Regions from separate parts of the Xenorhabdus cabanillasii genome, predicted to be linked through region 2. Evidence: predicted binding sites of a transcription regulator. Region 2 holds the regulator's gene; each other region holds the start of a gene.
What was found. Region 2 encodes PhoB, which activates phosphate uptake and scavenging genes when phosphate is short. Its sites were predicted from a motif close to CTGTCATAAAACTGNCNNAT; they were not measured.

Region 1 (8,416 bases), 510 kb from region 2:
AACGATTATAAATTTTCTCTGCTTCACCCTCTTTCTCCAGTTTCAACAATGTCTGGTTAATCGCTTCAACCAACCGGGTTTCTCCTTTTGAAGCCGCTACAGCCTGATATTCGCGGGTAATACTGAAAGGTGATATTTCAAAATCTGCTTTTTGCGCTTCAGGAACATTTGCCAATAAACCCACCAGCTTTGCATCATCCTGAGTGATCGCCTGAACATTACCATTTCTCAACGCCGCGAATGCCAGCGGGGTATCGTCATAAGAGATAACTTTCGCAGTCGGATAACGCTCACGCAGTGTAATCTCCTGTACAGTTCCCTTATCCGCGCCGATACGCAATTTGGCGATATCATCCGGATTAGTCAGGACACCTTTTCGGGCAATGAATTTTTGCCCTGTGGCAAAATAAGGAATGGAGAAATCTACCTGTTTTGCTCGTTCATCAGTGATCGTGAAGTTAGCAGCGATTAAGTCAATTTTCTTGGAAGAGAGTAGTGGAATACGGTTTGCGGGATTGGTTGGGCGCAATTGCAGTTTCACGCCCAGGTCACTGGCGATTGCATTGGCGATATCCACATCATAACCAGCAAGTTTTTTCGTTTTAGGATCGATAAAACCAAAAGGGGGATTACTGTCGAATACCGCAATACGAACCGTCCCCGCTTTTTTTATATCATCAAGTTTGTCTGCTTTCGCTACGCCAGAAACTAATACCAGACTGGTCAGTAATGCAGTCACTGCTATCCGAGACTGATTGCGGAATTTCATTGGACACCCCCTGTTGTTAAGTTGTTAATAATTATTTATTGTCCAATAAAAACTATCAATTTCGTCATAGCACTTGAAATAATATAAAATACTATATTTATATCTTTTTGGAATAATATTTTTAAGTGAGCTTTTACCGGCACTTAAGAGCATACCTCTGTTTCAATCATAAAAATTATTCATCTTTAGTAAGCAATTCTTCCAGTTTATCGCCCCCAACATGGCGAAAATCCTGTCCTTTGACGTAATAGAAGATAAATTCACAAATGTTCTGACAACGATCGCCAATACGTTCAATAGAACGGGCACATAAAAGTGCGGTCATGATGCTTGGAATAGTACGTGGATCTTCCATCATATAAGTCATTAACTGGCGCACAATGCCTTCATATTCCTGATCTACTTTTTTATCTTCACGATAGATACGAATGGCTTCTTGCAAATCCATACGGGCAAAAGCATCCAACACATCATGCAGCATCCGAATGGTATGCCAGCCCAAAGATTCCAGACTGACCAGCAACGGTTGCTGTTGATGAGAAAATTTCTCCAGCGCCGTCTGACAAATTTTATTCGCAACATCACCAATACGCTCCAGCTCAGCAATAGTCTTTGAGATAACCATTATCAGGCGCAGATCACTTGCAGCAGGCTGGCGTTTGGCAATGATACGAACACAGGCTTCATCTATCGCCACTTCCATCATGTTAACTTTCTGGTCATCTTCAATGACTTGTTGGGCTAACTGTTTATCCTGATTGTGCATCGCCAGAATCGCCTTACTGAGCTGCTCTTCTACCACACCACCCATTGCCATTAATTCAGTACGGATATGTTCCAGTTCAGCATTGAACTGACCAGAAATGTGCTTGCCGAAATTCAGATTGTCCATCTTTATGCTACCTCGTATCTGCCCATATCAACCATAACGACCAGTAATATAATCTTCGGTCTGCTTCATTTTCGGTGTGGTGAACAAGATGTCAGTGTCACTGAACTCAATCAACTCACCGAGGTACATAAAAGCCGTATAATCAGAACAACGTGCCGCCTGCTGCATATTGTGTGTAACGATCACTACGGTATATTCCGATTTCAGTTCACTGATCAGTTCTTCAATACGTCCTGTAGAAATCGGGTCGAGAGCAGAGCAAGGCTCATCCAGTAACAGAACTTCCGGGCGGATAGCGATAGCACGGGCAATACACAAACGCTGCTGCTGACCTCCGGACAGGCTGTAACCACTCTGGTGTAACTTATCTTTGGTTTCGTTCCACAATGCGGCTTTTGTCAGCGCCCACCGGACTCGCTCATCCATCTCAGCTCTTGAGAGTTTTTCAAACAAACGCACGCCAAAAGCGATATTGTCGTAAATCGACATCGGAAATGGCGTCGGCTTCTGAAAAACCATGCCTACTTTGGCTCGTAACAAGGCAATATCCTGTTTATCGGTCAGAATATTCGTTTCATCCAGCAGGATCTCGCCTTCTGCCTTCTGTTCTCCATACAGTTCATACATTTTGTTAAAAGTACGCAGTAATGTTGATTTGCCACATCCTGACGGACCAATGAAAGCAGTTACCTTATTCTGTGCAATATCCAACGTAATATTTTTCAGTGCATGGAATTTGCCATAATAGAAATTCAGATTACGTACCTGAATCTTACTTCCTGCAACATCATTGGCTTTACTCATCAACGTTTCTCTCTTCAATATCAGTACCTCTAATATCAGAATTTCTTCTTGGCAAATAACAACCGCGCCAAAATATTAATCAACAGTACACACAAGGTAATCAGTAAAACCCCGGCCCATGCCAGTTGCTGCCAGTCAGAGAATGGACTCATAGCAAATTTGAATATGGTGACAGGCAGATTGGCAATTGGCTGACTGAGGTTAGTGCTCCAGAACTGGTTGGAAAGCGAGGTGAATAACAATGGGGCGGTTTCCCCTGCAATACGGGCAATGGCCAGTAACACACCGGTAATAATGCCCGATATTGAAGCTTTCAACGTAATGGCGGAGATCATTTTCCATTTCGGTGTTCCCAGTGCATAAGCTGCTTCACGCAGGTTATCCGGCACCAGTTTCAACATATTTTCCGTTGTGCGGATAACAATCGGGATTTGTAACAGAGCCAGCGCGATGATCCCTGCCCAACCGGAGAAATGCTGCATTTTTGTCACAACGACCGTGTAAACAAACAGCCCTACAACAATGGAAGGGGCAGAAAGCAGGATATCATTGATAAAGCGGATCACCTCAGCCAGCGGAGAACGACGGCCATACTCAGCAAGATAAATACCCGCCATAATTCCCAATGGCGTACCGAACACCGTTGCCCAGAAGATCAGGAGTCCACTGCCAACAATGGCGTTTGCCAGCCCGCCTCCTTCTGTGTTGGGCGGTGGCGTCATTTCGGTAAATAATGCCAGAGACATACCATCAATGCCTTTAGTGATTGTGGAGATCAAAATCCAAATCAGCCAGAACAAACCGAACGCCATTGTTGCCATAGACAGAAACAGGGCGAGATGATTTTTCTGACGCCGCCAGGCTTGCAACCTATGGCGTTTATCAATTCTTACCATTTCAACGTCCCTCGTTCCCGGACAGACGCATGATCATCAATTTTGATAACGCGAGAACAATAAAAGTGATCACAAATAAAATCAGCCCCAGTTCCATCAACGCAGAGGTATGCAGACCAGATTCCGCTTCGGCAAATTCATTTGCCAATGCTGAAGTAATGCTGTTTCCCGGCATATAGAGGGAGAGGCTGTCCAGTTGATAGGTATTGCCGATAATAAAAGTCACTGCCATGGTTTCTCCCAGAGCACGCCCCAGGCCCAGCATCACACCGCCGATTACCCCATTTTTGGTGTAAGGCAGGACGATATGCCAAATCACTTCCCATGTTGTACAGCCAATCCCATAAGCCGACTCTTTCATCATAACGGGCGTTTGCTCAAATACATCGCGCATCACAGAAGCGATATAGGGAATAATCATGATGGCAAGAATGATGCCCGCAGCCAGAATACCAATGCCGAAAGCCGGGCCGGAAAACAGTTCTCCTACGACAGGAATACTCGACAACACATCACCGACAGGTTGCTGGAAATAGGTGGCAAAAAGCGGGGCAAAGACAAACAGCCCCCACATGCCATAAACGATACTCGGGATCGCCGCCAATAATTCAATTGCCACACCAAGCGGCCGTTTCAGCCAGTTTGGTGCCAGCTCTGTCAAAAACAGAGCGATGCCAAAACTGACCGGAACGGCAATAATCAGGGCAATCAATGAGGTCACTAATGTGCCATAAATCGGTACTAATGCACCGAAGATCCCCGCAGGTGCATCCCAATCTTTATTCCATAGAAAAGTAAAACCAAACGTCTGCATGCTCGGCCAGGCAGCAATGAGCAGCGAGATGATAATGCCTCCCAACAGAAATAACGTCATCAGAGCCGCCAGCCTGACCAGCGTACTGAAAATAATATCACCGTGTTTACCTGGTGCTTTCTGTACTGTCTTATGCATGGTTTTTCTATGTATAGCTTTTCTATGCATAGTTCTTCTATGTATAGTATGTTCAGCCATGCGCTCAGTTTCCATTTGGGTTATTTCCCTTCAATAACATCACTGATACAACGAATTATTAATACAATGCATTACCGTGCTTATCTTTTATGTCATTTTTCCAGGCTGCACGTACCTGTTCAATGACGGCTTTTGGCAACACAGCATAATCCAGTGCCTTCGCTTGCTCACTGCCCTTCTCGTAGGCCCAGTCAAAGAATTTCAGGACTTCTACCCCATGTGTGGTATTTTTCTGCTGTTTATGAATTAAGATGAACGTCGTTGAAGTGATCGGCCATGCATTTTCGCCGGGTTGATTAGTTAAATCCTGTGCGAAACTTTTGCTCCAGTCCGCCTCTTTTGCTGCCGCACTGAAATTAGTTTCGGTAGGCGCGATAACTTTTCCATCAGCGGCTACCAACTTGGTATAGGCGAGATTATTTTGTTTCGCATAAGCATATTCAACATAACCAATGGAGCCGGGCAGACGCTGGACGAACGCCGCAATGCCATCATTACCTTTGCCGCCCAGTCCGATCGGCCATTTCACTGTAGAACCTGCCCCGACTTTTGCTTTCCAGTCGCTGTTGACTTTGGACAGGTAGCTGGTGAAAACAAAGGAAGTACCGGAACCATCCGCACGGCGAACCACCACAATATTTTGATCAGGTAATTTGAGATCCGGATTCAATTTCGCAATGGCGGGATCATTCCATTTTTTGATGGTTCCCAAATAGATGTCACCGAGGGTTTTGCCATCTAATACCAATTGGCCGGATTTGATACCCTGAAGGTTTACCGCCAGCACAATACCGCCAATCACGGTCGGAAACTGGAATAAACCTTCAGAAGCCAGTTTGTTATCAGTAAGTGGGGCATCTGAGGCACCAAAATCAACCGTGTTGGCAATAATCTGTTTTACACCACCAGAAGAACCAATCCCCTGATAATTGATTTTATTACCCGTCTCTTTTTGATAAGAATCTGCCCACTTGGTATATATCGGTGCCGGGAATGTCGCACCAGCTCCCGTCAAGCTGGTCGTTGCAACAAAGGTAGTTGCAGCAAATGAAGACAAAGACGTCATAGCAAATACTGTTACCATGATGCCTGCCGCGGTGATACGCATTGATTTCATACACCCTCCTGCTGAGATATACATCATTCATTAAAAACAACTTTCAACAATGTCGACAATCTGGTTTTTAGATAAAAAATGGTTCAGGAGGGAAAAATAAGTCAACTTAATGACAGTAAAATGTATGAATTATGACATTTTTATGACAGTCATTCAGAAATTCCCGCTACTATCTCATTCATACTCATATCCCATAGCCTGAATTTCATCAATGCAATGTCATAACTTGTCATCTATGGCTGATGGTTCTATGACTAATGATTCGGTCGCCAATGGAATATAGGCGCGAATGGATAACCCACCTCTCTCACTTCTGCCCACATCAAGATAACCGTCATGTTTGTCGATAATGAGGCGGATAATAGCAAGCCCCAAGCCGACGCCACTATTATGATGATCGAGTTTATTACTGTAACTCTGTTTTCCCTGCCTGAAAGGCTGAAACAAAGTCGCTGCTTCTTCTTGTGTTATACCTGTCCCATTATCTTCTATTTGAAACCAGCCAAACTGTTCAGTAGCCCCACTACTGATGCGGATCCAGCCGTTGCCATAGCGATGAGCATTAGTGAACATATTCGCCAGAACACGTTTAACTGAAAGTGGATTAGCCATAATAAAAACAGGAGCAGCGGACAGGTTATCTTCAATATTTTTTCCGGCACTATTATTTTCTGCGCTCGTCTTCTCTGCCATTACTGCTTTTTCTGCACCAATCACGTCTTCAATAAGTTGATTTAATTCACAGCGGACTATTATGGCATCCAGCCCAGACCGCTGGTAATTAATGAATTGATTAATGATGGTGTCGCACTCTTCAATATCACGATTGATCGACTCACGCAGAAAATCATCTTCTCCACCAATCATTTCGATCGCTAACCGTATACGAGTCAGTGGAGTGCGTAAGTCATGGCTTATGCCTGCCATAAATATGACACGCTCATCTTCCAATGATTTAACCCTCACCGACATTTGATTAAATGCCCGGATAACTGACTGGATGGCAGGTGCTCCCGATTCAGGTAATGGCGTAACGATTTTCCCTTTTCCCATTTTTATTATTGCTTGCTGTATGGCAGTTAAGGGCTGTTTTTGGGCACGCAGGTAAAACCAGAATGCCGTAGAAACTGATAATACTGTCGTCAACACACTGATGAGGATATAATTTAACATACTGATAAATAATATTTTTTCCAGCTATGATAATAGTAGGTAAGCAGCCAGATAACTGACCGTCAGGCTGCCCCACAGCATCACCAATATCCAATACAGAGCACGGGGGAATACACCGTGCAGCGGGAGCCTGAATCTTTTCATGCTTTCTTCCAGTTATTCTTTACTACCATCAGGAACAAAAACATACCCCAACCCCCAAACAGTCTGGATATAACGAGGATGGGCGGGATCTTCTTCAATCAAACGACGTAAACGGGAAACCTGCACATCAATGGAACGCTCCATAGCACCGTACTCCCTGCCTCGTGCCAGACTCATCAGCTTATCCCGTGATAAAGGTTCGCGGGGATGAGATACCAATGCTTTCAGTACAGAGAATTCACCACTGGTCAGGGACAGTTGTTCATCTTTATGAAACATTTCACGAGTTCCAAGATCCAGCTTAAACTTACCAAAGGTGACTATCGCGTTATCCGGTGTCGGAGCACCAGACAATTCATTAGAGTGACGGCGCAGGACAGCACGGATACGTGCCAATAGTTCCCGCGGGTTAAAAGGTTTTGCAAGGTAATCATCCGCACCGATTTCCAGACCAACAATCCGATCAACTTCTTCCCCTTTCGCGGAGATCATAATGATGGGGATCGGGTTATGCTGACTTCTCAATCTTCGACAGATAGATAACCCATCTTCGCCCGGCAGCATTAAATCCAGAACAATCAATTGAATAGATTCTCTGGTCAACAAGCGATCCATCTGCTCTGCATTTGCAACACAACGAACTTGAAAACCCTGCTCCGACAAATAGCGCTCTAGCAATACGCGTAAACGCATATCATCATCAACAACAAGGATTTTATAACTCTCTTGCATGTTTCAGCTCCCAAGATGTTCCATGCTCGCAATATCCATTATTCTCACAGAAATCCCATGCTCTAAAAGACACTAAGGTCATGTATTCCAGGAATATTTATAATATTGACAATAATTGCTTATGTTTCTGTTTTTCATCCTTGTTTTCCTGTCTCCATTTGCACCTAATTTTTATGCTTCCAATGGCTGGTAACTAATTTCCAATATCCAGTAAACCACTTTACCATTAGGTGTCATGACGGTAATTTCATCATCGACCTGCTTACCAAGCAGCGCCCTTGCCACAGGTGAATCAATTGAAATCCATTTTTTGCCAGGGTCAAATTCATCCGGCCCCACTAAGCGAAAAATATATTCTTCAGCGTTTTCGTTTTCGACTTTAACCCAGGCCCCAAAAAAAACTTTTCCTTCCTGCCGCGGATCAGCATCCACAATTTGCAGAACATCCAATCTCTTGGATAAAAAACGCACACGGCGGTCAATTTCCCTTAACCTTTTTTTACCATAAATATATTCTGCATTTTCTGAACGATCCCCCAATGCGGCTGCATCAGATACAGCCTGAGTAACTTTTGGGCGCTCAATTTTCCAGAGATACTTCAGTTCCTGATCAAGCGCCAGCCAGCCTTCTCGGGTAATGTAGTTACTTTTGCCCATGAAAACCCCACTTGAGAAAATATGATTAATGGCGCAGTACTATATCTTAACCGTACAGATATTCGATGAATTCTGTCGCAACCTGACAGAAATATTGTGCTATACCTGATAGATTTCGAGTTGCATCACAACAACAAGTAACAGCCAAAAAACAGGTAACCTGAAAGATAAAAGGCATAAACTGGAAATTATCGCGCTCTGTGCGTATATAATGGTGTCA
Region 2 (8,416 bases):
GAGCGCAAGCATTATTCCCATAATCGGGAAGATTTTAAATGTAACTGATTGGCTTACGATTCTGCCCGCTTATTGAAGTGAACCCCAAAAGTTGGACATCTGACAATTAGGGGCTTTGTATTTCAATGAGTAGAAAAAAGTACACATTAGAATTTAAACGTCGTGTTGTTCTTCACTAGGAAAATTTCTTTGGATTACTCAAGACTGAATGTTGGCACAACGAGGGATATAACGCGATAACCTTGTTAAAAAATGCATTAGAAGAATATATCCATTACTACAACAATGAGCGAATCAAACTCAAGTTGAACGGCCTGAGCCTAGTATAATATCGGGTTCAGACCATATCAACCACCATAAAGTGTCCAATATAAGGGGGTCACTTCATTTGGGCGGGTTTTACGTCAGGCAAATATTCCCTTACGATCTAGTTATATCAACTCCTGTTATGGTAATGAATGCTGAATTCCGGCGATAACTTACTGACCCCTAATCCATTCATTTTTTCTACTTTGATCTGCACAGGGATCCGCTCTTTCATCGCTTCAACATGGCTGATAACACCGATAGTTTTTCCTGTTGCATTTAGGTGATCGAGTGCATTCAGAGCGATATCAAGGGTTTCTGAGTCCAGAGTACCAAATCCTTCATCAAGGAACAGGGATTCTATCTGAGTTTTGTTGCTGACCAGATCAGACAGAGCCAATGCCAGCGCCAGACTGACGAGGAAACTTTCACCACCTGAGAGGGTTTTGGTATCTCGAATTGCATCAGCTTGCCAGGTATCGACGATTTGTAACTCTAATCCACCATCATCTTTGCTTTGCCGTTTGCGCTGTAGATAGTAGCGACCGTGTAATTTTTCTAACCGAATATTTGCCAGATAGACTAAATGATCCAATGTTAGCCCTTGAGCAAAACGCCGGAATTTGGCGCCATCAGCGGAGCCGAGTAAGTTATTGAGATAACTCCAGTCATCGTAGTTTTGTTGTGAAAGGGCAATTTGTGCCAGTAGTTCCTGTTGCTGATGCCGACGACCAGCATCGCTGTTGAGCAGGTTTTTTACTGCGCCTTGTAGCTGATTATTTTGTTTCAGTTCATCGGCGATATTAGCCAAGAGTTCGGTTACTTGTGGCGGTTCGTATTGTTCCAGCAGTAACGGTGATTTTTCTCTATGCCGTTGTAATATAACTTCTGATTCATGATATCGTGTTTTAGCTTGCAGGCTCTGTTTGGTCAGTTGTTCTTGTAATTGTTGCAGAGCTTCTCGCTGTTCAGGCACTAGCAAAGCTTGCTCAAAAGCAGCTTGATGAGAAAAACCTTGTTGTTGTAACCCTTGCCGGAAAGCGTTGGATGCTGATGTACACTCGGTTTCGGCAGTGTGACAGCTTCGTTCAATTTCACTGGCTGCGCCCGTTAATTGATTCATTTTGTCCTGTAACTGCTGCAAAGCTGTCGTCGCTTGTTTATAGGCGGTATCCAATTCATTCGTCTTTTGCTGTAATTCCTGACGAACGACACTGATGGATTGCCCGCCAAATAATTGATAACGCTCTTGTTGTGTTTGTTGCAATAACAGTTTTTGTTGTTGTTGCTGTTCACTCAGTGCTCGCAGTTTATCGGTCAGCTTATCTTTTTGCTTTTCCAGTTCATTGAGTTTACTTTGCAGGGCTGCTTGTTCCCGCTGTAATTGTTGCCACTTTTCTCGCGAAGCGTGATAGTTTTTTAATTCGTTATCACGTAGCTGTAGCCAGTTCTCAGCCTCCTGCGGTTCCGGTAGTGCAAATGGCGTATCCTGTAATCCGAAGGTTAGCTGTTCTGTTGTGGCTGTGTATTCTGTTTCTATCTGGCGTAGCTCTGCTGTATTTTCAGTTAATTGTTTCTGATAAGTATCCTGTTTGACCCTTTCCAGCGCGATTTCTTGCTCGTACGATTTGTACTGTTCTCGATGATTAGATAGTGATTTTTCCGCAGCCTGATACTGTTTTTCAGCCTGTAATAGTGCTTCGTACTGTTTCTGGTGTTGTAGGTAAGCCGCTTTCCGTTGACTAATAAAGTGACCTACAGACTCTGTTTCTGCTGATAATTCATCTACTGTAAATTCAGGGGATTGTAGTTGTCGGCAATGGTACTGACATTGTTTAATCATCTCTGCTAGTTGAGATGTGAGGTGTGTAATGGATTGCTGTAATTGCTCACTGCGTTCTTGCTGAAGCTGCTGTTTTTGCTGTAAAGCAGAACGCTCCCCTTGTAGCTGTTCTATTTTTTGGCTCAGAATTTTCAAGCGCTCTTCTGATTTTGACAGGGCGATATTTTGGTATTCAGTGATCAACGGGTGATGCGTTGCCCCACAAAGCGGGCAGGCTTCGCCTTCCTTCAATTGGTTGCGTTCTTGTTCCAGGCTGATGATCCGCTGTTCCAGACGAATACGTGCAGCTAAATCCTGATGGTGTTGTTGCGTTTCTGTTAATTGCAGTTCAAGAGCGGTTATCTGAATTGGTAAAGATTCCAGTAATGCCTGAGTTTGTACGAGTTGTGCCTGATTATCTGAAATCGTTGCCTGTAATTGATGGATCTGGGGCTGCAAAATCTCCAGTTGATTTTGTGAACTGAGTTGTGATTGGTAATCTGATAACTGTTTTTGTAACTGTTCCAATGGATGAATTGCCTGCAAGCTACTCAGTTCTTTTTCGGCAAGGATAAGTTCATCCTGTAATGGCTGGTTTTGTGCAGCTTGTTGTACCAGAGTCGTATTTAAGGCATTCAGGTGCTCATTTGTACAGGTTAGTTCAGTGGTAATTTGCTGGTTTTTTTGTCTGAGCCTGGTTATCTGGATTTGTTTTTCTTTCTGGCGAGAAAAGAGCTGTTTCCATTCAGGCAGTTTACTCTCCAGCTTACGGAAATAAGGGTGTTCTTCGTAGTATGTTTCCAGCGTTTTTTGTTCTTTATTCAGTGTAATGTACTGAGTCTTAGTCACTTGATATTGAGACAATATTTCTGTCAGTTCACGATTATATGCAGTAACTTCTTTCTCTTGAGAGAGTAACTCTTTCGATTGAATTTCAATCTTATGATCGAGTGGCACAATGTGCTCAGAAATCAGTTTTTCCTGCCGCATATGATACTGTATATGTTCTTTTTGGGCATTTTCCAGCTCAACCTGCTTTTGCTGGGCTGGTTGTAATAAAGAACATTGTTGTTCAATCTCATGTATTATTTTTCTGTGTTGTTCATCAAGCCGTTGCTTTTCATTAAATGCTCGATTTTGTGCATCCCACAATGGACGAAGTTTTTCGGCAGGTTCACTGGCAGCCAGTTGTTGTAATTGGGGTTGAGCATCTTGAATAGCTTGATCAGCCTGCTGAAAAAGTAATTTGTTGTTAGTTAATGCTTGCTCTAATTCATTTTGTCGTACGAGCCAATGTTCGGTTGTCTGTAAGTCTTTAAGCTGCTGGTTGAGCTGAGTTTCTGCTGCGATAAGCTGTTGTTGCTGATTTTGGTATTCTTCGATCTGTGCCGGAGTTAATAACTCAATTGAAGAGGCCTTTGCTTGTTGGATATTTAATTCAGATAGGGCTTCTTTGTGGCGTTGATAAATTTCCTGCGACAGGATGCCGTAAATTTCTGTACCCGTCAGTTCTTCCAGTAAATCGGCACGGTCTTTATCATCTGCATTTAAGAATGCGGCAAAATCACCTTGTGACAGGAGGATAGATTTAGTAAAGCGTTTGAAATCAAGACCCGTTATTTCAGCGATTTTCTCTTTTTTATCCGGTATCTTGTCAGCCAAAATCTTGCCTGTTTTTTTGTCTGCTAATTCTCCTTTCGGGGGCTGGAGTTTGCCGTCAGCTTGATTGCGGGCACGACGCTGGCTCCAGAAGGCACGATAAGCAACCCCTTTAACTTCGAACTCAACTTCTGACAGACATTCGGCTGTATGGCGGGTCATTAATTCATTCTGATTGGCTGAAATGGTGCTGAGCCGTGGGGTTTCGTGATATAAGGCGAGGCAGATGGCATCCAATAGGGTAGTTTTTCCTGCACCTGTCGGGCCGGTAATAGCAAATAATCCGTTGCTGGCAAAAGGCTCTGCTGTGAAATCAATTTTCCATTCACCCTGTAAGGAATTAATATTTTTTAGCCGTAAGCTAAGAATTTTCATGCTATTGCATCCTACTATTGTTTCTGAGCCATTGTTTCTGAGCTATTGTTTTTGAACTGTTGTTCCTGGGTATGTTGCTGAGCAATATCGTCCAGTGTTTGTCTGAACAGGGTAGTCAGGCGTTGTTTCTGCGGTTGATCGTCAATTTCAGCCAATGCCAGTCGTCTTTCGAAAACTTCGTATACACTCAATTCGGTAAGTGTCTCTTTGTTTTTTTCCGACAATAATATTTGTCGTGTGGTTTTACTACGCCGTAGCAGGATGATTTCGACAGGCAGATCGACAACTATAGACTGAATGCGTTTCTGAATGTCATGCAGGTAATCTTGAGTTGCAACTTCAATATCCAGCCAGACAGGACGTTCTCCCTGATAATCACTGAAAGTTTGTAATTGTTCCTCGATTTGCTGCAAATTCCCCCGAATTAATTGCATGGGTTGATAAGCGGGAATGGGTAACAGAGTGACACCATTGAACCTGTCCTCCTTAAATTCAACTAAACAGACGCTTTTCTCTTGCCCGACTTCATCGAAACTTAAGGGGATTGGTGAGCCGCTGTAACGAATATGCTCAGCATGATTGATAAGTTGTGGGCGATGAATATGCCCCAGAGCAATATAGTCAGCAGGAGGAAAGGCCTGAGCGGGGAAGGCATCCAGTGTGCCAATATAAATATCCCGGACAGAATCCGTGGTAGAAGCTCCGACAGTGGTCAGGTGCCCGGTTGCGATAATCGGCAGAGGGTGACCAAGTTGTTCCCGTAATATACAAGATTGCTGATAGAGCTGATGGTAGTGTTCTGTAATGGCATCTTGTAGTGCCTGCTGTTTCTGTATGGCTGATTGCCCCGCTTGACTTATCATGATATCCCGTGGGCGCAGATAAGGAATGGCACAGAGAATGGCACCGGGTTGACCATTTTTGTTATTCAGTAACTTAATTTGTTGCTGGATGTCAGTTTCTGCACAAGCAATAACGGTGGTGTTCAGGTAAGAAAATAAGGACTTTGATTCATTGAGTGTGGCGACGGAATCATGATTTCCGCCAAGAATAACGAGCTGACAGCCAGTGGATTGTAAGTCCACGACAAACCTGTTGTATAATTCACGGGCGTAGCTGGGTGGAGAGCCCGTATCAAAAACGTCTCCGGCAATAATCAGGGCATCAACCTGATATTCATTTATTTGCTCAATAAGCCACTGTAAGAAGTGTTGATGTTCTGCGGCACGATTTTTGGTAAAGAAATATTGCCCAAGATGCCAGTCTGACGTATGAATGATTCGCATGTTTTTTACTCTGTTTTTCTTATCTTGCTTTTGTTGTTTTGCTTTTGTGCTGTCTCAGCTTCCCGCTTATCTGTCCGGCTATTAATTATAATGAGTGCTCAAGGGATGTCGTGTGTAATTACGATTTCATTCGCAGATTTTCGAGCAGCTTCGCAACCACAATGAAATATGGCAGCTATGTGATAAATTCCCTGCAATGTTGATTACAGTTTTATGATGAAGACAGAAGATGTTTCATAAAACTGTAATAAAGTTGACTCACAATGAATTATTGTGAGTTTTGCTGACTTCAATAAATATTGGCAGGATTAACCATGGTTAGACGTATTTTGGTTGTTGAAGATGAAACCCCAATTCGTGAAATGGTGTGTTTTGTGCTGGAGCAGAACGGGTATGAACCTGTTGAAGCAGAAGATTATGATACAGCTATCGGGCGTCTGTCGGAGCCTTACCCTGATTTAGTATTATTAGACTGGATGCTGCCTGGTGGCTCAGGAATACAAGTTATTAAACAGATGAAGCGCAGCAGTAATACCAAAGATATTCCTGTCGTAATGGTAACTGCGCGGGGGGAAGAAGAAGATCGGGTTCGTGGGCTTGATGTTGGTGCAGACGATTACATTACTAAGCCATTTTCTCCGAAGGAATTGATTGCTCGTGTTAAAGCCGTGCTGCGTCGTGTGTCTCCCATGGCAGCGGAAGATATTATCAATATGGATGGGTTAATGTTGGATTCCGTATCCCATCGAGTTTCCAGTCAGGGGCAGGATGTGGATATGGGGCCAACAGAGTTCAAACTTCTCCACTTTTTTATGGCGCATCCTGAACGTGTTTATAGCCGTGAACAGTTACTCAACTATATATGGGGAGCTAATGTTTACGTGGAAGATCGTACTGTTGATGTGCATATCCGTCGATTACGTAAGGCGCTTGAAATCGGTGGACACGATAAAATGGTACAGACTGTTCGTGGTACTGGTTATCGTTTCTCCACCCGTTATTAATCTGTCTGGTTTTTATCGCCTGGATTTTTGTGGATAGATTTTGTGTGAATTGATTTTATGTGGATAGATTTGTTGAACATCACTTAGTGAATAAAACCAGATGAACAAAATCAGGTAAACAAAGCTGAGTAAACCAAATAATTATGATAAGCATTTAATTTCATGCCGGAGAGAGTCACGTGCTGGAGCGGTTATCCTGGAAGCAGTTAGTACTGGGTCTGTTTATTTTTTGTCTGCCTGCGATTATTTTATCTTTCTTTATTGGTCGCCTGGCGTGGTTGCTGGTAGTTGCATTATTGCTGGCTCTGGTATGGCATGGTTACAACTTGCTGAAATTGTCTGACTGGCTCTGGCTGGATCGCAGTATGTTACCTCCTTCAGGTCGTGGAGGGTGGGAACCCATATTTTACGGCATTTATCAGTTGCAGCAACGTAACCGTAAGCGTCGTCGGGAATTGGCATTACTGATAAAACGGTTCCGTAGTGGGGCGGAATCTTTACCGGATGCGCTGGTGATGATGACAGTGGAAGGTAATATTTTCTGGTGTAATCGCTTAGCTCAACATTTATTAGGATTCCGCTGGCCTGAGGATAATGGGCAACCTATTTTTAATTTGCTTCGCTATCCTGATTTCAGTCGCTATATGACTGCGGGCGATTTTACTTATCCTCTTTCCATCGAATTAAATAATAGTCATCTGGTGGAATTTCAGTTAATGCCATATGCAGAAGGGCTACTATTGATGATCGCCCGTGATATTACACAAAAGCGGCGATTAGAAAATTTCCGCCGCGATTTTTTTGCCAATGCCAGTCATGAGTTAAGAACACCATTAACGGTATTGCAAGGTTATCTGGAAATGATGCAGGATCAGGAACTGGGTAGAGAAGCAAACCAGAAAGCGATCAGGACAATGCAGGAACAGATCCGAAGAATGGATGGTCTGGTTACACAACTATTGCATCTCTCCAGAATTGAAATCGGATCGCAGATGGATATGCATGATGTTGTTGATGTGCCTGCTATGTTGGCTTTATTGCAGCAGGAAGTGCTGACACTGGCAGATAAACGGTATGATATTGCGTTTGATATCGATGAAAAACTACGGGTTTTCGGGAATGAAGAACAACTGAGAAGTGCAATGTCGAACCTCGTTTACAATGCTATTAACCACACAGTAGAAGGTACTCGTATTGTAGTTAGTTGGTCTAGATCCTCTCAGGGAGCATTGTTCAAAGTTGAAGATAATGGTCAAGGGATCAGCCAAGAGCATTTACCGCGCCTGACTGAGCGTTTTTATCGGGTTAATCGTGCTCGTTCACGACAAACAGGTGGAAGTGGGTTGGGGTTGGCGATCGTGAAACATGCTTTGCATCATTACAATACACATCTCGATATTTCAAGCACTGTAGGGAAAGGCTCTACATTTAGTTTCTTGTTGCCTCAGCCGCTTGTTGTCTCCGGTATAGGTAAACTGATTAAAAAATCATAAGGTTAATGTAATTTAATGGTAATAATACGGGCAAAAAAATGATTTATTAATCAATGTGAATAAAAAAAGTGCAAATCATATAGTGTGTATTCAATGATAGATGATAATAATCACTAGTTTTAAAAGTTAGTTTGAGATATTACTCTGCTTTTTGGTTTGTTGCTTGCCTTTTGGCGCTATAAAAGTTTTACTTGGGGGCAGTTGTTGGCGATTCGAGCTGTTCTTACCACTACCATTCTGTGTCTTGCGAGTATCAGGGAATATGATACTTATCACTGACTGTTAAATCAGGATCCTGTTTCGCCAGTGAAAATTCAAGTATTTGCAATAGTTACTATTGCATATGCAATTCTTTCAGTAACAATAAGTTAACAATCATTATGACATACCGTTTATCATCTAAGGATATTTGGGCATTAGGCTTTATGACTTTTGCTCTGTTCGTTGGTGCGGGAAATATCATTTTTCCAC
Region 3 (8,416 bases), 170 kb from region 2:
CGCGGGTTTACTTGAAGTTGTGTGGGCTGTGGGCCTGAAATACACTCAGGGTTTTTCTCGTTTAGTTCCGAGTCTAATTACCATCAGTGCGATGAGTGTCAGTATAGGGTTACTGGCTTATGCTATGAAAAACTTACCAGCAGGAACTGCCTATGCGGTATGGACAGGCATCGGGGCTGTAGGTACAGCGATCTTCGGTATTATAGTATTGGGGGAATCTGCGAACTTTGCCAGGATATTGAGTCTTGGTCTCATTATTGTTGGTATTATTGGCCTGAAATTTGCCAGCTGACTGTCAGTAAGGTTTGATGATTTGTCAATGAACCCAGCATAATGCTGGGTCTTATTTTTGCTCATTTTTTCTCATAACGAGAAGGCCATATCTCTTCCGGTGTAAGCCCTAGTGCGGCTGCGATAAGACGTTCTCCTTTTGGCCAGTGGCGTTGTAGAGCATTGGCAAGTGTTGATGATGCTAACCCGGCAGTACGTGACACTTCTGATAGTGTTGTGCCTCTTTTTTTCAATTCAGCAATGATATCAGCGGAATGCCAATCTTTATTTTCCATTCTTAAGTTCTCCTGTTACCTGTCATTTTTCAATTAAAAAGAAATGGATTAATAGTAGACTATGAGTCACACATAATAACATAACTAAGATTTAAATGTGACTCATAGTCCGTGGTCGGATAAGTAACATGAATCGATACTTATCGGATGAAAACATCGAACAACATAAAATCCGTTTTTGGACAAAGAATTAGATATCTCAGGAAAGAAGCCGGGATGTCGCAGGAGGCTTTTGCCGATAAGTGTGGTTTGGATCGAACTTATGTCAGCGGCATTGAACGCGGTGTCAGAAATCCTACCTTAGAAATTATTTATGTCATTGCTAATGGATTGCAAATTGAGTTGAATGAACTGTTCAGTTTTGAGACTTCTGTTTCCCCCTAATTAAAATTTCTACAAATTATTTCATTAATCATGATAAGAGACTGTCTGAACTTTGTGGTGTAAAACCACCTTTGGGCTTTGTGAACTATATGCCCAAAGGTGATATTGAATATAGTACATAGTGTTATCAGAGCGCTGTCTCCCCAATATTGTTTAAGGCATCAATGATCATCTGCCAAAATTTGTCTTGATCCAGTTTTACGGCAACTTGAGTATGGCAGCCTTCTGGGGGAGGAACGCGGAAGTCAGCGACTGTCATACCTGTCGTTAAAGCTCCTGTCATCTCGATATTGACGGGGATTTTCTGGGTAGTCATAACCGTAGGATCAATGACATAAGCAACTGCGCAGGGATCATGGACTGGAGGATAATTGAAGCCTTGCCATATCCGATAACTTTCTCCATAAAATTCCAGTGCATCTAATACAAACTGAGCCGGACGTGTTTTTATCCGCGCAATTGCCTCAATCACTTCTGGGGTTGCCTGAGCTTGATGGGTAAGATCTAATCCAACCATTGTTAGTGGCCATTTTTCATTAAAAACAATGTGAGCAGCTTCAGGGTCGATCAAGATATTAAATTCAGCAACAGCGCTCCTGTTACCTATATGGTAACCACCGCCCATTAATACAACTTCTTTTACTCGTTCAACAATGTGGGGCGCTTTTCGGGCAGCAAGGGCGATATTAGTCAAACCTGCCGTTGGAACTAACGTCACGCTTTTAGGCGGATATTCCATGATGATATCAATGATCAAATCAACTGCATGCCGCGGATCCAGTTTTATTACAGGCTCAGGCAATTCAGTGCCGTCCAGACCGGTTTCTCCGTGAATGTCGGGTGCAGTTTTGATCTCTCTTACCAGTGGGCGATGGCACCCCGCAGCAAACGGAACATTGTGGATATTAGCGATACAGGCAATGGAAAGCGCATTACGGGTAACTTTATCTAAGGTTTGGTTACCAACAACGGTCGTCACAGCTAAGAGTTCGATATCGGGGTTTCCATGGGCAAGCAGCATGGCAATGGCATCATCGTGACCAGGATCACAATCGAGGATAATTTTCTTAGGAAGCATATTTATTCCTTTTACGGTGCCTAAAAATTATGGTGCTCAAATATACATACCAAGAATAATTCACCATCAGTAAAAATTCTTCTGCTGACTATCACAAAATGACATGATAAAAATAATAACTTATTAACAATAACTTTAATTATTGTGATTTAATTAACATAAAAATAACAAATAATTTGAGCATTTCTAATACATGTGATTCATATATAGAGTAAAAGTTTGTGGATGAACTTTTCTTATTTTTATTAACTTATTAATTATTTATTTTAGTATCCTTTTGTTATTCCAATTGAATAAAAAATATTACCTGAATAAACGATTTTAAATAAACGCGATACGAGTCCCTGAATAGAAAGCTGTTGGTAGTGTATATCAGGGAAAGGACTGATGCTCACGGGGTGTAATATGAACAATCAGATCGATTCATTAACATACTATGCAGCAACCAAAAAATATGATCTTCGCTTCCCGACACTGACAGAAGATCTGGATGTCGATGTCGTTATCATTGGTGGTGGATTTTCGGGTGTAAATACTGCACTGGAACTGGCAGAAAAAGGCATTACCAATATCGCGATTTTGGAAGGAAGGACTCTGGGATATGGTGGAACGGGGCGCAATGGCGGGCAGGTTATGACTGGCATGGGTCATGATTTGGATCGGATTAAACACCATGTCGGTAAGAAAGGTCTGGAGACAATATTTAAAATCAGCAACATGGGGGCTGAAATTATTCGTGACCGGATTGCCAAATATGATATCAAGGCGGATTTCTGTCGGGGTTATGGTTATCTGGGTTATAACTCCCGACAAGAGAAAACATTGCGAGGCTGGCTGAAAGAATTTCGGGAAGTCAGTCCTGATGTGGAGATTGAACTTTATACTGGTTCAGATGTTAAGAAAGTCATTGGTTCAGATCTTTACACTTCTGCATTGAAACATATGGGCGGAGGGCATGTTCATTCATTGAACCTATTGTTGGGCGAAGCCAAAGCAGTCACAGAGTATGGCGTCAAAATTTTTGAAAACAGCCAGGTTTTGAATGTGGAATATGGCCCACGGGTTACCGTTCGTACAACAATGGGCTCTGTGCGGGCGAACAAAATGCTATGGGCGTGCAATGCTTTTCTGAATGGTCTTGAACCAACTATTTACAAAAAAACGATTAATACTTACGCATTCCAGTTAATGACAGAAGAACTATCAGATGAACTGATAGAAAAAATCAGCCCGATCCGTGGTGCATATAGTGATATCAACCCTGTTATCAATTACTACCGGGTCACCAAAGAGAACCGATTGCTATTTGGTAGTGCGACAAAATATCTCGAATATATTCCTTCGGATTTAAAAGAATGGAACCGCAAGCAGATGCTGGATGTTTATCCCTACCTGAAAGATGTGAAAATTGAATTGGCATGGGGTGGGCCTATGAGTTGTAGCGCCAATCTCTTCCCACAAATAGGTTCTTTGCCAAAACATAACAACGTGTTCTATGTCCAAGGTTATTCGGGTTTTGGTGTGACGCCAAGCCATATTATCTGCAAAGTACTGGCAGAAGGTATGAGTGAAGGCTCCGAGCGCTATTCACTGCTAAGTTCTATCCCACATCTTAATATTATCGGCAAAGATAAATTGAGGCATTTGCTTCTTTCTGCCGGGAAGATTTGGCATCAAGCGTCAGGCTATTGGAAAGGGCGTCGTTAGCGTTATTGATTTTGGAATTTTCACTTTTTGCACATGAACTTTTTTGCACAATTAATTCTGAAAGGTAAAAGTCATGATAAAGCCATTATTGTTAAATAAAGTACTTCCTGAATTAATGCCGATTGGTAGTGTCACCAATCTTGGTTCTATTGTTGTAGAAGGCGATCCACAGGCAAGTGGTGCAATGATCCACGGAGAGCCAACGGATAACCTGACTTGCGGTATTTTTGCCTGTACCAAAGGAAAATTTAAGATGGTTTATCCCTTTGATGAAATGGCAACCGTTCATGAAGGATCCGTGAAACTGACGGATGTTAAAACGGGGATTATGGTCGAATACCACGAAGGTGACTCATGGTTTGCGGCGAAAGGCGCTGAAGTCTTGTGGGAGATCACCAGTGAACGCTTCGTTAAACACTATATGGCATGTGTCAATGCTCAGGTTTCAGACTGACAAGGGGGAAATATAATGAGTGAAATCACTTTGCTAGATTCCGTTACAGCTTTTTTGCAACGTTCTCATGGCCATTATATCAATGGACAGGCTGTTCGTGGTCAGGAAGGCAAAACCTTTTCGGTCGTTAACCCTGCATCTGATGAGGTGATTGCTACTGTCAACCGGGGAAGTCAGGCAGAAGCTAATGCCGCTATGGAAGCGGCATCAACGGCTTTTCATGGTTCATGGGCACAGACTTCTCCTATGGAACGTGGCAATTGTCTGATTCGATTGGCGGATTTACTGCAAAAACATAGTGAAGAACTTGCTCAGCTTGAAAGTCTGTGTTCAGGAAAAACCATTCAGCTATCACGTATGCTGGAGGTTGGTGCTTCTGCTGAGTACTTGCGCTACTTCGCCGGTTGGTCGAGCAAAATAAGCGGTGAAACGCTGAATGTTTCATTGCCATCATTCAAAGGGGAGCAATATACCGCTTTTACCCGTCGTGAACCTGTTGGTGTGGTAGTCGGGATTATTCCATGGAATTTCTCGATTATGATCGCCATCTGGAAACTGGGAGCGGCATTGGCCTGTGGTTGTACGATTGTTCTGAAACCCAGCGAATATACTCCCTTAACTATGCTGCGTGTGGCAGAACTGGCGAAGGAAGCCGGAATTCCTGATGGTGTGATCAACATTGTTAATGGTTCTGGTACTGATGTGGGGGCGGAACTACTCGCTCATCCACTATGTGCCAAAGTCACTTTTACGGGATCAGTCCCTACTGGCTTACTGATTGGTCAATCTGTGATGGAAAACGGCCTGCTCCGTGCAACGTTGGAGTTGGGAGGCAAAAATGCGGCGGCTTTCTTGGCGGATATGTCTGTCGAGAAAATTGTTGAAGGAATATTAGAAGCTGGTTATGTGAATCAGGGGCAAATTTGTGCAGCGGCGGAACGTTTCTATATTCCTTCTGTTCACATGGATGCGGTTTTGAAATTACTTTCTGAACGTTTGTCTGCGATGAAGATTGGCTCTCCCCTTGATGAAACAACAGAGATGGGACCTTTGGCAAACAAAGAGCATTACGAAAAAATTCTGTCTCTGTTTGAAAAAGCGCGCCAGGAGGGGAATGAAATCATATATGGTGGCCGTGCACTGGAAGGGAAAGGTTTCTTTGTTATGCCAACCGTGATCCGTGCGAAAAGCGCCGAAGATACGTTAATGAAAGAAGAAACGTTCGGCCCGATAGGGACCTTCCTCAGTTACGATGATGAGGAAGAGCTGATTGCCATGATGAATGCAACGCCATTCGGCTTATCTGCCAGTTTATGGACAAACGACTTAAGTAAGGCAATGCGCATGATCCCACGTATCCGGGCGGGTATTTTATGGATTAACATGCATACGTTCCTTGATCCCGCAGTTCCGTTTGGTGGTATGAAATCTTCAGGAATTGGTCGTGAGTTTGGCAAGGAATTCATTGAGCACTACACAGAACTAAAATCGGTCATGATGCGATATTGATAGCAACAGGCCATTTATACTAACAAATTTCAGGTTGTCTCATAGAGCGTAAACGGGGCAACCTGTAATAAATTGTCATAAATGTGTTATTAACTTTTCACAGTAATGTCATATTAGGTGTTCACTATTTGGGGATAAATTCATATTTATGGTGTTTTGTTTAATTTTCCCGAAAGTAAGGAACCCTCTATGCCTTATAGCTACATCCCCTCCCGTAATTACACAAAAAACTTGCTAATTCTTACTATCGCCATATTAATGTCAGGAACCTGTTTATCTGCACGAGCCGGTAATACAGATAACATCATGGCAGAACCCCGTTTGGCCCATGGAGATATAACCCAGTTCGGTGGTGCCCGTCGTCTTACCAAAGATCAAACGGATGCTCTTAAAGCAGCATTGAGTAATAAGAAAGCGAAGAATGTTATTCTGTTTATCGGTGATGGTATGGGTGATTCTGAAATCACATTAGCCCGTAATTATTCACAAGGCGCTGGGGGGGTTTTTAAGGGAATTGATGCACTGCCTTTTACTGGTCAATACACGCATTACTCTCTGAATAAAGAGACGAAGAAACCAAACTATGTCACGGATTCTGCTGCTTCTGCCACTGCGTGGTCAACAGGGACGAAAACCTATAATGGTGCGTTGGGCATTGATGTTTTTGGTAAAGCACATCAGTCATTACTGGAGTTAGCAAAGAAAAACGGAAAAGCGACAGGAAATGTTACGACGGCCGAAGTTCAGGATGCTACACCAGCCGCGTTGTATGCCCATATCACAAACCGTAAATGCTATGGCCCACGGGAAACTTCGGCAAAATGTCCTACCGATGCTTTAGAAAACGGTGGTAAAGGTTCTATCACAGAACAGCTTTTAGTTGTGCGTTCCGATATTACTTTGGGGGGCGGTGCTAAAAGCTTTGAGCAACAATCGTTATCCGGCGTTAATAAAGGAAAAACGCTGAAACGACAAGCCCTGGAACAAGGGTATCAATGGGTAACGGATATAAAATCATTACATGGTATTCAAGAGGCCAATCAGAAAAAACCACTGTTGGGATTGTTCAATGATGGAAATATGGCTGTGATCTGGGAAGGGCCAAAAGCGGTTTATCATGGCAACATTAATGAAGCGCCAGTGAAGTGTAAAATTAACACTGATCGTAATTCCGCTGAACCCACATTGGCACAACTAACAGAAAAAGCGATTGATTTACTGAAAACCAATAAGAATGGATTCTTCTTGCAGGTGGAAAGTGCTTCGATTGATAAACAAGATCATGAAGCTAACCCTTGTGCCCAAATTGGGGAAACAGTGGCATTAGATGAAGCTGTACAAGCGGGTTTGAAATTTGCAAAGCAACATGGAGACACTTTAGTTATTGTTACGGCTGATCATGCTCATTCCAGCCAGATTATTGAACCCGATGTTAAATCCCCCGGACTGACCCGCTCATTGATTACCAAAGATGGTGCAGTCATCACTGTAAACTATAGCGATTCAGAAAAAGACAAACAAAATCATACCGGAACACAATTACGTGTTGCCGCTTATGGCCCTTATGCAGCCAATGTTGTTGGTTTAACTGATCAAACCGATTTGTTCTTTACCATACGTGATGCGATGGAATTGAAATAATAAGGTAATGAATGTTGTTATAGATTTTCAATTTGTGATTAAGGTGCCACACTATATGATAGTGGGAATTATTATCATTTATTGTGGCGGTTGATTATGACCAGTGTAAAGCGGAATCTAAAGCTGACTGTCTGGCACAGTATTACGGGATTGTGGGGTATTCTGCTATCCAGTTTGGTTACATTCGCATTAGTAATAACAGGAGCAGGGATAGAACAATTTAAAATCAGCATCCAGGGGGCAATGATTTTAACACTTTTGCTATTGTTACATCGTAATGCCCGCCATTTTTTGCTGCTCCCTGCCGGGATTGCTGTGACATGTAGTTTGTTTGCTGGTTTGCGTTATTTAGGGCACTTTCATTTTTGAGAGTAGTAAGATGTAATTATGGGGATAAAACCAAAAAAAAGAACGGAGAAAAAGCGAGAAAAATGTGAAACAGATAAGAGATGAGCAGATAAGTATTAACAGTGGTGCGAAGGGGGGGACTTGAACCCCCACGTCCGTAAGGACACTAACACCTGAAGCTAGCGCGTCTACCAATTCCGCCACCCTCGCAGGTACTGCTACTTATCTGGTTTGTTTAACTGATTTATCCAGTTGATTCGTTTAATCGATAGTTATCTGATTTGGTGCGAAGGGGGGGACTTGAACCCCCACGTTCGTAAGAACACTAACACCTGAAGCTAGCGCGTCTACCAATTCCGCCACCCTCGCAAATTCAGACACTATCATTTAAATAGACAACCACTTAAACAGATAGTATGGGGGCGAATTCTAGAGATTTTACGGCTGACGTCAATCATTATTTATCGGGAGAAAGTATGATTGATGCAAAAATCGACATATCGGTATTGCCCACCCATTTGGGAAGGGCAATGGTTATTTGATTCGTTACTTTTTAGTGGCTTGATAAATTTTGAATTTACCTGTCTGAGCAATCACTTCGTGTTTACCAAAAGCGCTATCCAGCAGCTCCGGGTAAGGTAAAAAAGCATTTGCTACGATCCGAAACTTACCACCATATTTCAGATAGTTGGGTGCCATGCGGATTATATCATCAGCCGCTGACAGATT

Region 1: pstS (phosphate ABC transporter substrate-binding protein PstS) is a predicted target of PhoB. The motif match lies at 5,620-5,639, and genes of this name have one in related genera.
Region 3: phoA (alkaline phosphatase) is a predicted target of PhoB. The motif match lies at 5,771-5,790, and genes of this name have one in related genera.

Annotation. Positions count from the first base shown of each region.
Region 1 covers NZ_QTUB01000001.1:1,355,200-1,363,615, reverse strand. Annotated here, with positions in the region: gene BDD26_RS06685 (ABC transporter substrate-binding protein) at 1-769, opposite strand, end outside; gene phoU (phosphate signaling complex protein PhoU) at 945-1,661, opposite strand; gene pstB (phosphate ABC transporter ATP-binding protein PstB) at 1,689-2,465, opposite strand; gene pstA (phosphate ABC transporter permease PstA) at 2,501-3,361, opposite strand; gene pstC (phosphate ABC transporter permease PstC) at 3,363-4,313, opposite strand; gene pstS (phosphate ABC transporter substrate-binding protein PstS) at 4,432-5,490, opposite strand; gene BDD26_RS06655 (ATP-binding protein) at 5,710-6,663, opposite strand; gene ompR (osmolarity response regulator transcription factor OmpR) at 6,820-7,539, opposite strand; gene greB (transcription elongation factor GreB) at 7,711-8,196, opposite strand.
Region 2 covers NZ_QTUB01000001.1:843,748-852,163, forward strand. Annotated here, with positions in the region: gene BDD26_RS04240 (leucine-rich repeat domain-containing protein) at 1-48, shown strand, start outside; partial or broken gene BDD26_RS04245 (IS3 family transposase) at 180-329, shown strand; gene BDD26_RS04250 (AAA family ATPase) at 437-4,162, opposite strand; gene sbcD (exonuclease subunit SbcD) at 4,177-5,448, opposite strand; gene phoB (phosphate regulon transcriptional regulator PhoB) at 5,763-6,452, shown strand; gene phoR (phosphate regulon sensor histidine kinase PhoR) at 6,632-7,945, shown strand; gene brnQ (branched-chain amino acid transport system II carrier protein) at 8,326-8,416, shown strand, end outside.
Region 3 covers NZ_QTUB01000001.1:678,038-686,453, forward strand. Annotated here, with positions in the region: gene sugE (quaternary ammonium compound efflux SMR transporter SugE) at 1-292, shown strand, start outside; gene BDD26_RS03470 (helix-turn-helix domain-containing protein) at 354-566, opposite strand; gene BDD26_RS03475 (helix-turn-helix domain-containing protein) at 714-950, shown strand; gene uriH (uridine-preferring nucleoside hydrolase UriH) at 1,078-2,028, opposite strand; gene BDD26_RS03485 (NAD(P)/FAD-dependent oxidoreductase) at 2,434-3,735, shown strand; gene BDD26_RS03490 (cupin domain-containing protein) at 3,809-4,189, shown strand; gene BDD26_RS03495 (aldehyde dehydrogenase family protein) at 4,205-5,698, shown strand; gene phoA (alkaline phosphatase) at 5,888-7,339, shown strand; gene BDD26_RS03505 (DUF1435 family protein) at 7,436-7,708, shown strand; tRNA gene BDD26_RS03510 (tRNA-Leu) at 7,811-7,897, opposite strand; tRNA gene BDD26_RS03515 (tRNA-Leu) at 7,970-8,056, opposite strand; gene rsmC (16S rRNA (guanine(1207)-N(2))-methyltransferase RsmC) at 8,234-8,416, opposite strand, start outside.